One region of the Bacillus shivajii genome, then DNA from elsewhere that is predicted to be linked to it. Evidence: predicted binding sites of a transcription regulator. Region 1 holds the regulator's gene; the other holds the start of a gene.
What was found. Region 1 encodes Rex, which represses fermentation and respiration genes when NADH is low (regulators of the CRP and FNR family bind a similar motif). Its sites were predicted from a motif close to TTGTGAAATATTTCACAA; they were not measured.
Positions count from the first base shown of each region.

Region 2: the regulator Rex is predicted to act here: its motif matches at 2,638-2,655, upstream of LGQ02_RS14135 (NarK family nitrate/nitrite MFS transporter).

Region 1 covers NZ_CP084703.1:527,691-533,521, forward strand. Annotated here, with positions in the region: gene LGQ02_RS02650 (ABC transporter ATP-binding protein) at 1-422, opposite strand, end outside; gene moaC (cyclic pyranopterin monophosphate synthase MoaC) at 600-1,079, shown strand; gene LGQ02_RS02660 (redox-sensing transcriptional repressor Rex) at 1,122-1,757, shown strand; gene LGQ02_RS02665 (MDR family MFS transporter) at 1,999-3,435, shown strand; gene LGQ02_RS02670 (amino acid ABC transporter permease) at 3,518-4,201, opposite strand; gene LGQ02_RS02675 (transporter substrate-binding domain-containing protein) at 4,217-5,068, opposite strand; gene LGQ02_RS02680 (YdiK family protein) at 5,250-5,450, opposite strand; gene LGQ02_RS02685 (CPBP family intramembrane glutamic endopeptidase) at 5,450-5,831, opposite strand, start outside.
Region 2 covers NZ_CP084703.1:2,896,702-2,902,532, forward strand. Annotated here, with positions in the region: gene LGQ02_RS14130 (NarK family nitrate/nitrite MFS transporter) at 1-1,296, opposite strand, end outside; gene LGQ02_RS14135 (NarK family nitrate/nitrite MFS transporter) at 1,327-2,619, opposite strand; gene LGQ02_RS14140 (hypothetical protein) at 2,732-2,926, opposite strand; gene LGQ02_RS14145 (QcrA and Rieske domain-containing protein) at 2,919-3,452, opposite strand; gene LGQ02_RS14150 (4Fe-4S dicluster domain-containing protein) at 3,478-4,020, opposite strand; gene fdhF (formate dehydrogenase subunit alpha) at 4,047-5,831, opposite strand, start outside.

The sequences.
Region 1 (5,831 bases):
TCGGCTTCATATTGGTAACCGCCTTGATCTTTAAAGTCTTGTTGTAATTGATCATATTCTTGCAATACTTTTTCATAGTTTGGTGCACTTGGGTTGCTCATTTTTTCTTCTAATTCTCGTAAATGTTTCTCCATTTGTTTTAAATGGGTGAAAACAGACATCATTTCATCCCAAATTGAGCGGTTCGTATTTAAGCCACTATGTTGGGCTAAATAACCGATTTCAACGTTTTTAGGGATAATAATATCTCCAGAGTCATGAGATAGTTCTCCTGATATAATTTTTAACAATGTTGACTTGCCTGCGCCATTTCGACCGACAAGAGCAATTCGTTCACGACTTTGGACTTCAAGTTTTACATTGGATAATATTGTTTCAGCCCCAAAGGACTTTGTTATTTGTACACATTGTAATAAAATCATATTATTTCATCCTCACCACATCATTGGGTCATTACAAAATAAGTGTACATGACTGTTACGCAAAGTGGCAACATTTGTAGTAAAGTGGAACATGAATTCTTGCTAATCTAGAGAAGGATTGTGCAGTTTGTCCAACTATGGTGTACAATAGACGAAGAGACAAAAGGAGGGGCACCGATGGGTTCGTTTACACATTTTAATGACCAAGGTCGAGCAAAAATGGTCGATATTTCTGACAAACAAGAAACGGTTCGCACAGCTGTGGCGAAAAGCAGTGTCCAAGTGACAAAAGATATTTACGAGGGCATTACTGCAGGAACGATGAAAAAAGGTGACGTTCTTTCCGTTGCACAAGTAGCAGGAGTAATGGCGGCCAAAAATACATCGCAATGGATTCCAATGTGTCATCCATTATCACTCTCAGGTGTGGATATTCATTTTGACTGGGAAGTAAGTGAAGAAACATACATTCTTCTTATTGAAGTTGGTGTGAAGACGAAAGGGAGCACAGGAGTAGAGATGGAGGCGTTAACAGCTGCATCAGCAACAGCACTTACAGTTTATGATATGTGTAAAGCTATAGATAAAGGAATGGTCATTGGCGAGACTTTCTTGCAGGAGAAAACCGGCGGAAAGAGCGGCGACTACAAGAGATAAAAGAGCGATTGAACCAATTCATGATGGTGGGAGGCGAAAAAAATGGATATCGATCAAACAAAAATACCGCAAGCAACTGCAAAAAGGCTGCCGTTATATTATCGTTTTTTAGAAAGCTTGCAAGCATCAGGGAAAAATCGTGTATCTTCAACAGAGTTAAGTGAAGCAGTAAAAGTCGATTCAGCGACGATTCGAAGGGATTTCTCCTATTTCGGCGCGCTAGGAAAGAAAGGGTATGGTTACAACGTCAATTATTTATTAACCTTTTTTAGAAAAACATTAGATCAAGATGAAATAAGAAAGGTTATTTTAGTAGGTGTCGGTAACTTAGGGACTGCCTTATTAAATTACAACTTTACGAAAAGTAACAATATGAGAATTGAGATGGCATTTGATGTTGATGAAAGCAAGGTCGGTCAAAAAATTGGAAGCGTTCCCATTTATCATTTAGATGAAGTAAAAGAACGCATAGCTGGTGAAGCAGAAGTGGCAATGTTAACTGTCCCTTCAGCAGCAGCGCAAGGGATTGCTGATCAGTTAGTAGATGCTGGAATTAAAGGGATCTTAAACTTTACACCAGCAAGGTTATCTGTACCAGACAACGTCCGAGTTCATCATATTGATTTATCTGTAGAACTTCAATCCCTTATCTACTTCTTGAAACATTATCCAATGTAATGAAACGGTTGATACCCTTTCATTGTTGGAAAACGGAACAAAAACGATATATAAGTGTCATCACTTAGACAAGCTGTGGGAGAAATGTACCTGCAGCTTTTTGTATAGGAAGAACTTGTTTTTGATTTCCAAAAAAGTCCTAAATTCTATCATGAAATCATACACATGTTTTGGTATAGTAGAATTATATATTTCGAGAATCGAACATTTTGGCTAACTAATAAGGGAATCAGGTGAAAACATGAGTAAAATTCCACATAAATGGCTCGTATTAATTTCTGTGTTACTTGGTACATTTACAGTCATTTTAAATAACAGTATGTTAAATCCAGCTGTTCCACATATCATGGAGGTTTTTGATGCCGATGCTGTTTCGGCTGGTTGGGTAATTACGATCTTCATGGTAACCATGGGGATTACGATGCCACTTACAGGTTTTTTAAGTGATAAGTTCGGAAAGAAGGAAATGTATTTGTTTGGCGTTTCCCTCTTCTTATTAGGGTCTCTATTAGGGTCGTTTTCATGGAATCTATCATCACTCATTTTTTTCCGTGGGCTTCAAGGAGTCGGTGGCGGATTTATTATGCCCCTTTCCATGGTGTTCATTTTCCAAGTGTTCCCGAAAAAAGAACGAGGGATGGCGACTGGGATTTGGGGAATTGCAGCGATGATGGCACCAACGATTGGACCTACATTAGGTGGTTTCATTATTGAACTTGGTACATGGCAATGGTTATTCTTATGTAATATACCGACAGGTCTTTTAGGATTAACCTTTTCAATGCTTTATCTAAAGCGAACGAAGCGAGCAGACAATTTGAAGTTTGACCGAAGCGGGTTTGTCACAGTGACCCTTGGAGTTGGGGCGATCTTACTTGCTTTAGGGCGAATTAGTGAACTCGCGCATTTATATGACCCACTGAATATATCGTTATTGATCATCGGGGCTATTGCATTGTATTTCTTTGTGAAAATCGAAAACAAAACAGAACAACCTTTACTAGATCTATCGATATTTAAAATTAAAGCTTACGCATACAGTGTTTGGGTCGCAATTATTAGTTCAATTAGTTTGTTTGGTGGAATTTTTCTCATCCCACTGCTTGTACAAAATGTGTATGGTTACGGAGCCATTATGACAGGTCTTGTCTTTTTACCAGCAGCTTTACTCGCAGGAATATTTATGACGGTAGGTGGGAGAATCCTTGATAAAAAAGGACCTTCACTTGTCGTAACAAGTGGTCTTATTTTTTCAACGGTTGGAACGCTTTTATTCGGTTTTATCGACTTACAAACGGCGATTTGGGTATTGTTTGTACTTAACGCCATAAGAGGTATAGGGATGGGCCTTAGTACAATGCCAGCAACAACTACCGGAATGAATGCGATTCCTGAGAAGTTCATATCACGCGGATCTGCGATGAATAATGTATTAAGGCAAATGAGTTCGGCTTTAGGTATTGTGTTTATATCCGTTTACTTTGAGGTTCGTAGAGCTCAAGTTATGGCAGCAAATGGTATGACGCTTGAAGAAGCAAGCATTCAGGCAATTACAGAAGGGTTTTTAGTCATTGCAGTACTAACACTAATCTCTATTCCAGCAGGGTTATTACTAGGTAAGGAATATAAGAAGCAACAAAAAGAGGAAGAAATGAAAGCGAAAGTAGTAAATGAATAAAAGGATAGGGCGTCAAAGTTGTTAATTTGTTTACTAGTGATAAAAGAAGAGGCTGACGAAATTGTCAGCCTCTTCTTTTACGTTAATAAGCATCATATTTTTCAAAGCGCTTTTCTAAATAGTTTTGTAGAACAGTCATCACCGAACAGATCCCCCAATAAATGAGGGCAACCAAAATAAACATCGTCATATAGTCCATTTCTCGCCCAGCAACGATCCGAGACATTTGGAAAATTTCCGGTACGGTAATCATTGCCGCAAGTGATGAGGCTTTGATTAAATCGAGCATCACATTTGAAAGCGGGGGGACTGCGATACGAAACCCTTGTGGCAAAACGACTTTTCGCATTGTCATCCAATAAGATAACCCGAGTGATCTCGCTGCTTCCCATTGTCCTTTTGGAACAGCTGCGATCGCAGAACGGTTAATTTCAGCCATATATGCAGCACTATTTAAACTAAAACCTATGATCGCTGCGGTAACTGCATTAAACTGAATCCCGATGTAAGGAAAGCCGAAATAGAGTAAAAATAGGATGATTAGGATTGGTACACCGCGCATAAACGAGATGTATGTTCTAGCAGGCCAGCGAAGCCACGCTCTAGAGGAAGAGCGTGCGATCGCTAAAAATAAACTAATGACTAGTCCTATGGCCAAACTGACGAGAGAGATAAAAAGCGTGTACCAAATGCCTTGCATGACATACGGGAAGGATTCAATTGCTAATTGTGGATCGAAAATGTATTCCCATTGTATCTCTCTCATAAAGATTCTCCTTTATTATTCGTCAGCAAAGTCAATTTCCGGCTCTTGTGATACATCTTGCCCGCCGAAAAATTGCTCGGATAGTTCTGTAATTGTTCCATCTTCAAGCATTTCATTAATGACACGGTTTAAGTTTTCTTGTAGTACAACATGATCTTTTTTCATAATCATTGCTTGGTTATTAGGATGGAAAAATAGATCAGGGTGAATAACAACATCAATTTCAGGTAAAGCTTCGATCGCTAGTGATTGTAAATAATAATCGTTCATGACAACATCAAGACGACCATTTTCGATGTCACGTAAATATGTGTCGTTTGTGACATTTTCATACGTAACTCCTTCAGCACCATGCTCTTCTGCAATCTGCATATAAATCGTTGTTGCTGCACCACCATGACGCTTCCCTTCAAGGTCTTCTAATGTTTCGATTCCAGAGTGATCATCTGGGCGAACGATCATCGACCCATAAGAGAACTTATAAGGATCTGTAAATAGGAAGTCTTCTTCTCGGCGTTCATTAATATCAATATCATTTACTGCAAAGTCAACTTGACCACTGTTAATAGACGTTAGCATCCCGTCAAAACCCATTTCGGTAAACTCAACATCAAGGTCTAAGCGCTGAGCCGCTTCACGAGTGATTTCAACTTCGAATCCAGTTAAGCCTTCTTCATCTGAATGAAACGAAGTAGGGTAGAGCGTTCCAGACGTAGCAACGTTTAACACGCCACGTTCTTGTATTTCATCCCACTGGGACGTTTCAGCACTTTCATCAGTATCCTCGCCACATCCAGCTAAAACGAATGATACTGGTAAGATTGCAAGGATAGACACTTTACGGAATTTCTTTAAAAATTGTTTCATTATGTTCCTCCTAGATAGTAAGAATTCATGTTGTGCAATAAAAACATAGCACGTAATGATTGAGATAAGCAACGCTCATATTCTAGAAACTAAGAAGTAAAAATCTTTTGTAAATAAGGGAAGGGTAAAAAAAGTGCCAGGAACCTGGTAATCATTTTCCAGGTGCCTGGCACTCAGTATATTATTTCTTTTCTTGTTGTTGTTTCTTTGCGATGCCAAAAAATCGAAAGGCAATCATATAGTCAATTGCTGCAACTGCCATTAGGATAATTGTAAAAGCGTCCCAGCCTTCAGTTCGGTTATTTTGCTGGATGGCAAAAATAACAAAAAGAGTAGCAATGAAAAAGTATAAATATCCAGTAAATCGCGGGTTTTTTCCCATTAAAATAATCCTCCAATAATCATTTGCATTTGTTCGTATTGATCAACGATACGTTGGATCTGTTCACCGAAAACGACTTGAATTAACATAACAAAAGAGTTAATTCCTACGTGAGCGATAATTGGTACAATAATTCGTTTCGTTTTCCAATAAAGGTAAGCAAAGACAACACCCATTGCTAAATAAACGAGTAAATGTTCAAAATCCCAATGAACGATAGCGAAGATAAAGCCACTTAATAATGCAGAAATCCAAAAACCAAATCGTTTATACAAGCTTCCGAAAATAACCATCCGGAAGACAATTTCCTCCATGACTGGAACTAAAACTGCTACAACAATCATTAACCATGGAACAGCATTAGCCATATCAACTATTTGT
Region 2 (5,831 bases), 2.1 Mb from region 1:
TCCAACATTCCCGTATGCTCCAGCCATACCTGAAATTTGTCCTGTCAATCGTTTTTTAATAAGAGGAATGACTGCAAATGTTGCACCTTCTGCCCCTTGGATAAAGAATGAAGTCATGACTGTAACAGCAATAGCTAGATATAATGGCCATTCACTATTCATTAGCCCCATAGTAAATAAACCGATACTAATTCCAAACATATAGAGAAGCATGACTTCTTTACGGCTCGACAACTTATCAGACAACAACCCACCTAGTGGTCTTGCAACTAAGTTAACAAAGGCAAACGATGCTGCGATCATTCCTGCAGCTGTTGCTGATAGCGAAAAGGTCGATTGAAAGAAAAATGGTAGCATTGAGACAATCGCGAGTTCTGCACCAAAATTGGCAAAGTACGTTGTATTAAGAGCTGCAACATTTCGGAATTTATACCGATCATCTTCTGGTACACCCGCTCTTAAAATAGGTAAATTCACTCTTAAAATTTGATAAATTTGATAACCAGAAACAACAACTAATATGGTACAAATAATATATAACGCTTCAACTGATAAAAAATCTAGGTCATACAATCTCCAAGATAATAGGCCTAAAGCACCTGCAAGTGGTACCGTCCAAATAATGAGCCAAATCATGTCTTTATAACTGCTTACTTCCATTGCTGCAATTTTACGAGGTTTTTGATAAACTTTCCCGTCAGGCGTATCTTTTACAGAGAACCAATAGATGACACCGTACACGATACAAATGACACCTGTAAATGCGATCGCATATCTCCAGCCATCATCACCGCCAAACAAAGTGATTGCAAACCACGGTAACACCATTGCAGCGAACGCTGAACCGAAATTTCCCCAGCCTGCATAGAAGCCTTCAGCAAATCCAACACTCTTCGGTGGGAACCATTCAGAAACCATTCGTATGCCGACTACGAAACTAGCACCGATGCTACTCAAAATTAACCTAGAAATAAATAGTTGCATCCAACTTGATCCAAAAGCAAAAAAGAAAGTAGGAATCGCCATTGTTATTAATAGGATCGAAAATACTCTACGAGGTCCATATTTATCAAGGAGCATTCCGACGATAATCCGCGCTGGAATCGTTAACGCAACATTTAAGATTGCTAGAGCAGCGATATGGTCCATTGTCAGCCACCCTACTGACTGGACCATCGTCCCTGCTAAAGGTGCCATGTTAAACCAAGCAAAGAAGGAGACAAAGAAAGCAATCCATGTAAGGTGTAACATTTTTGTTCTTTCATTTTTAAATTGAAACAATTCTTTCGCTTTCATACGACGCCCATCTCCTTTATTTTTTTGCCGTTAACATTTCACTTCTGCATTCTTTCTAGAATAGAAGTACCAGTTGACCACTAAACTGATGAGATAATAAACGATGAATAAGATTAACGCTAAGTTCGCTGTTCCTGTTGATTCAATCGACCAGCCGAACACAGAAGGAATAATAAATGCTCCATAAGCACCAATCGCTGATGTAAAACCTAATACTGCTGCCGCTTCTTTTTGGTTAAAGATGAATGGAATCATTCTAAATGTCGACCCGTTCGCAATACCTGTTGAAATAAAGACAATAATAAACATAATTAAAAATCCAGTAAAGTTACCCGCATTATAGAAGTACATAACACCTAATGTTGAAACGATCATTAAGACAATATCCCAAAATGTGATAAAGGCACCACCAAATTTATCTGATAACCAACCTCCTACCGGACGGATCAATGCACCAAGTAATGGACCGATAAACGCAAATTGGAAAGCATTTACTTCAGGAAATTCAGTTCTCGTAAGTAATGGGAACGCTGCTGCATAACCGATAAATGAACCGAAACACATTGTATATAACCATGTCATAATCCATGTATGTTTGTTTTTGAAAATAACTGCTTGCTCTTTAAATGACGCACTAACACCAGGAAGATTATCCATCCAGAAAAATGCGGCAATTGTTGTAATAATGATTGGAATGACCCAAATAAATGCTGCGTTTTGCATGTATACTGCCGTTCCGTCTCCTAAATATTGAGGAGCTCCTGCAAATGTACTGAACATCGCTACTGTAATAACTAATGGTGATAATAATTGAACAGCACTAACACCTAAGTTACCGATTCCTGCGTTAATACCAAGTGCAGTACCTTTCGCTTTCTTTGGATAGAAGAAGCTGATATTAGACATACTTGATGCGAAGTTACCGCCACCAAAACCACAAAGTGCCGCTAAGATCGCCATTGTTAAAAAGCTCGTTTCCGGATTTTGTACAGCAATACCAATTCCGACTGCTGGAATTAATAGAGAGGCTGTACTAATAACTGTCCAGTTTCTCCCTCCGAATATTGGAACAAGAAATGTATAGAACACTCGTAACGTTGCACCTGTTAATCCTGGAAGTGCAGCTAATAAGAATAGCTCACCTTCAGTAAAGTTAAAGCCTACTTCGTTTAAATTTACGGCTACAACCGACCAAATTTGCCATACAGCAAAGGCTAAAAATAATGCCGGTACCGATACCCATAAATTTCGTCTTGCGTGCCTTTTTCCTTCTTTTCCCCAAAATTGTTCATCTTCAGGGTTCCATGTCTTTATTCTAGCCATGTAAATCCCTCCCCCTTCATGTTCAACATTTCACAAAATGTTCAAATTTAATGGTAAACTAATTTTTTTAAGGGGGGAGTATTTGACTTTCCTCCCCCTATTCACATTTTAGCTAAGATTTATATTCGATCTTTCTCCATTGCAAGTATGCCATCAGAGCTACAAATGACATCACAATTGCTACTCCTGAAAAAATCATAATTTTTTCATACTCTCTGCCTAAAAATGAATCGATTGTCCATTGCAACATAACAACATTGACTGCCAGTGTTATAAAAAGTATCACTAGATATCCTTTTTTACCCATGGCGATACTGCCTCCCTACCGCATACACAACTCCGTTATCAACTTCAATTTCAATCAGTGGTAATTCACGTTGTGGCGGACCTTTAATTGGGTGCCCATTTTGAACATCAAAGTAACCAGAATGACATGGGCATAGGAGAACATCTTGCTCTTTTTCATAAAATACAGGACACATTAGATGTGTACAAGCTGAGTTATATGCTACAAGTTCTCCATTGACTGTATGAACTAAAAGCGCCTGGTCATCTTCTGTCGGGTAATTAAATTTGACAGACTCACCTTTTGGTATATCTTCTAGACGAGCAATTTCTACACGATCGTAATCTGGTTCTGAAATACCAATCATTGCTCTAACACTAAATGGTACAGTAGATAAACCTAAAGCCATTGAAGCACCAACTGCTGTTTTTATAAATGCACGGCGATTATATGTCATATCGTCCTTTTGTTCTACATTGTCAATGAGGTTGACCATATCGTCCTTTGAACGCTTCATGTTTCTTGCTTTTTTACATTCTTTTGACATTTGTTGTCACCTCTTTCTTCTTTCTTTAATCTGAGTACACTCCGAAAAATTCCGGTACATATTGCCATTTATCATTTTCAGAAGGCTTCTTTCCTTCAATTAAATTCATTCTCGTACGTTTTCTACGAAGCTCCATCATTTCATCGTAATCAATGAAGCGGATCGCATCACTTGGACAAACGGAAGCACACATTGGTGCAATGTCATGTTTACTTCTGTCATAACACATGTCACATTTGTACATTTTGTTTTCTTCAAAGTCGAATTTCGGAATACCAAATGGACAGCCAAATGTACAGTTACGACAACCGATACACTTTTCTTCCATCGCTGATAATACGACACCCTCTTCAGTAATTTGGATCGCATTTGCCGGACATACTTTCGCACATGCAGGATCTTTACATTGCATACACATCATTGGGAATGTTTGACGACTTTCAAAGAAATCAAGATATTCTACGTAGTTTCGTTCCTTGCCATCGTGCCCGCCACACTCAATACAGGCAGCTTGGCAGGATCGACAACCGATACAGCGCTCAAATTCTAAATACATTACTTTTTTCATGTTCGTTTCCTCCTCCAGCTTTTTCTTTATGCCTTTTTGAGTTTGACGGCACACACTTTAAATTCTGGCATTCTTGATGTTGGGTCTAACGCAGGGTTTGTAAGCTTATTAACTGAAAGCTCTTTCCCCCAGTGATAAGGAACAAAGATATGATCTTCACGAATCGCCTTCGTAAGTCTCGTTTTTAAAGTCATGGATCCTCGTTTCGTTTCTAAAACAATGTCTTCTCCGTCTTGTAGGTTATATTGTGATGCAAGAGCTGGGTGCATTTCCGCATATGGTTCAGGACATTTCTCCATTAAGAATTTCGTTCTTCTTGTCTGTGTACCTGATAAATAGTGGAACACGACACGTCCTGTTGTTAATGTGTGCGGATACTCGTTGTCTGGGTTTTCATCTGGCTCTTGCCAATCGACAGCAGGTAAGTTTGCTTTGCCATCTGGTGTTCCAAATGAATCTTTAAACATCGTTGGTGTTCCAGGGTGCCCTTCTTCAGGACATGGCCAAAAGATACCATCTTCTTTTTCAATTCGATCGTAAGTCATTCCATAGTAGTCTGCTTTTCCACCACTAGATGCTAACTTGAATTCTTCGAAAATCTCAGGAACACTTTCATAATTAAAATATTTCTTTTTACCCATACGTTCTGCAATTAAGTTCATGATCTGCCAATCTGTCTTCGACTCACCAACAGGATCTTTAACCTTACGGATTCGGATAACGCGTCCTTCAAGGTTTGTTGTCGTTCCTTCATCTTCTGCCCATGTCGTAGTTGGAAGAACAACATCTGCAAATTCAGCTGTTTCTGATAAGAAGAAGTCACTGACAACCATAAAGTCTAATTTTTTGAAGCTATCCCAAATGTAATTGTTATTTGGTGCAGATACTGCAGGATTACTACAAATGACATGCATTGCGCGTATGTTTCCTTTTTGAATTTCACCGAACATTTCGTATGCTGAAACTCCTGCTTTTGGCATTTCTGATGGATCAATGCCCCATACACTTGAAACGTACTCGACATGCTCTGGGTTATCAATTTTTCGGTAACCTGGTAAGGCATCTGCTTTTTGTCCATGCTCACGTCCGCCTTGACCGTTTCCTTGTCCTGTAAACGTCGCAACACCTGAGGCGAATTTACCAATTTGGCCTCGTAGTAATGCCATTGACGTATATAATGTAACGTTGTCGACCCCTTTACTTTGCTGTTCAACACCACGAGCAAACATAACGACTGAACGAGGTGACTGACCATAAATGTGAGCGGCTTTTATCAGTTTTTCTACCACAATACCAGTAATCTCGGAAGTATATTCTGGTGTGAATTTTTCTACTGAAGCTTTCAATTCTTCATAGTTATTACATCTTTCATCTACATACTGCTGGTCTACATACCCTTCTTTTATGAGTAAGTGCAGCATACCGTTTGCAAGTGCCGAGTCTGTTCCAGCCTTTAAATCTAAATGAACATCAGCGATTCGAGCTGTTGGTGTTTCACGGGGGTCAGCAACGATCATTTTGGCCCCTTTATCACGTGCTTTCCATAACCATTGAATGGAAGTTGGGTGACATTCTGCCGTGTTTGAACCTGCCATAAAAAAGCAATCTGTATGCTCAAGCTCTGGCCATGGTAATGTAGATCCTCGGTCAATACCTAATGTTTTCATAAATCCACCTGCTGCAGATGACATACAGAATCGTCCGTTATAATCGACAAACCTTGTTCCTAGTCCAACTCGTGCGTATTTCCCAACAAGGTAACACTTCTCATTAGTCATCGATACACCACCAAATACACTCAGTGCATCGTT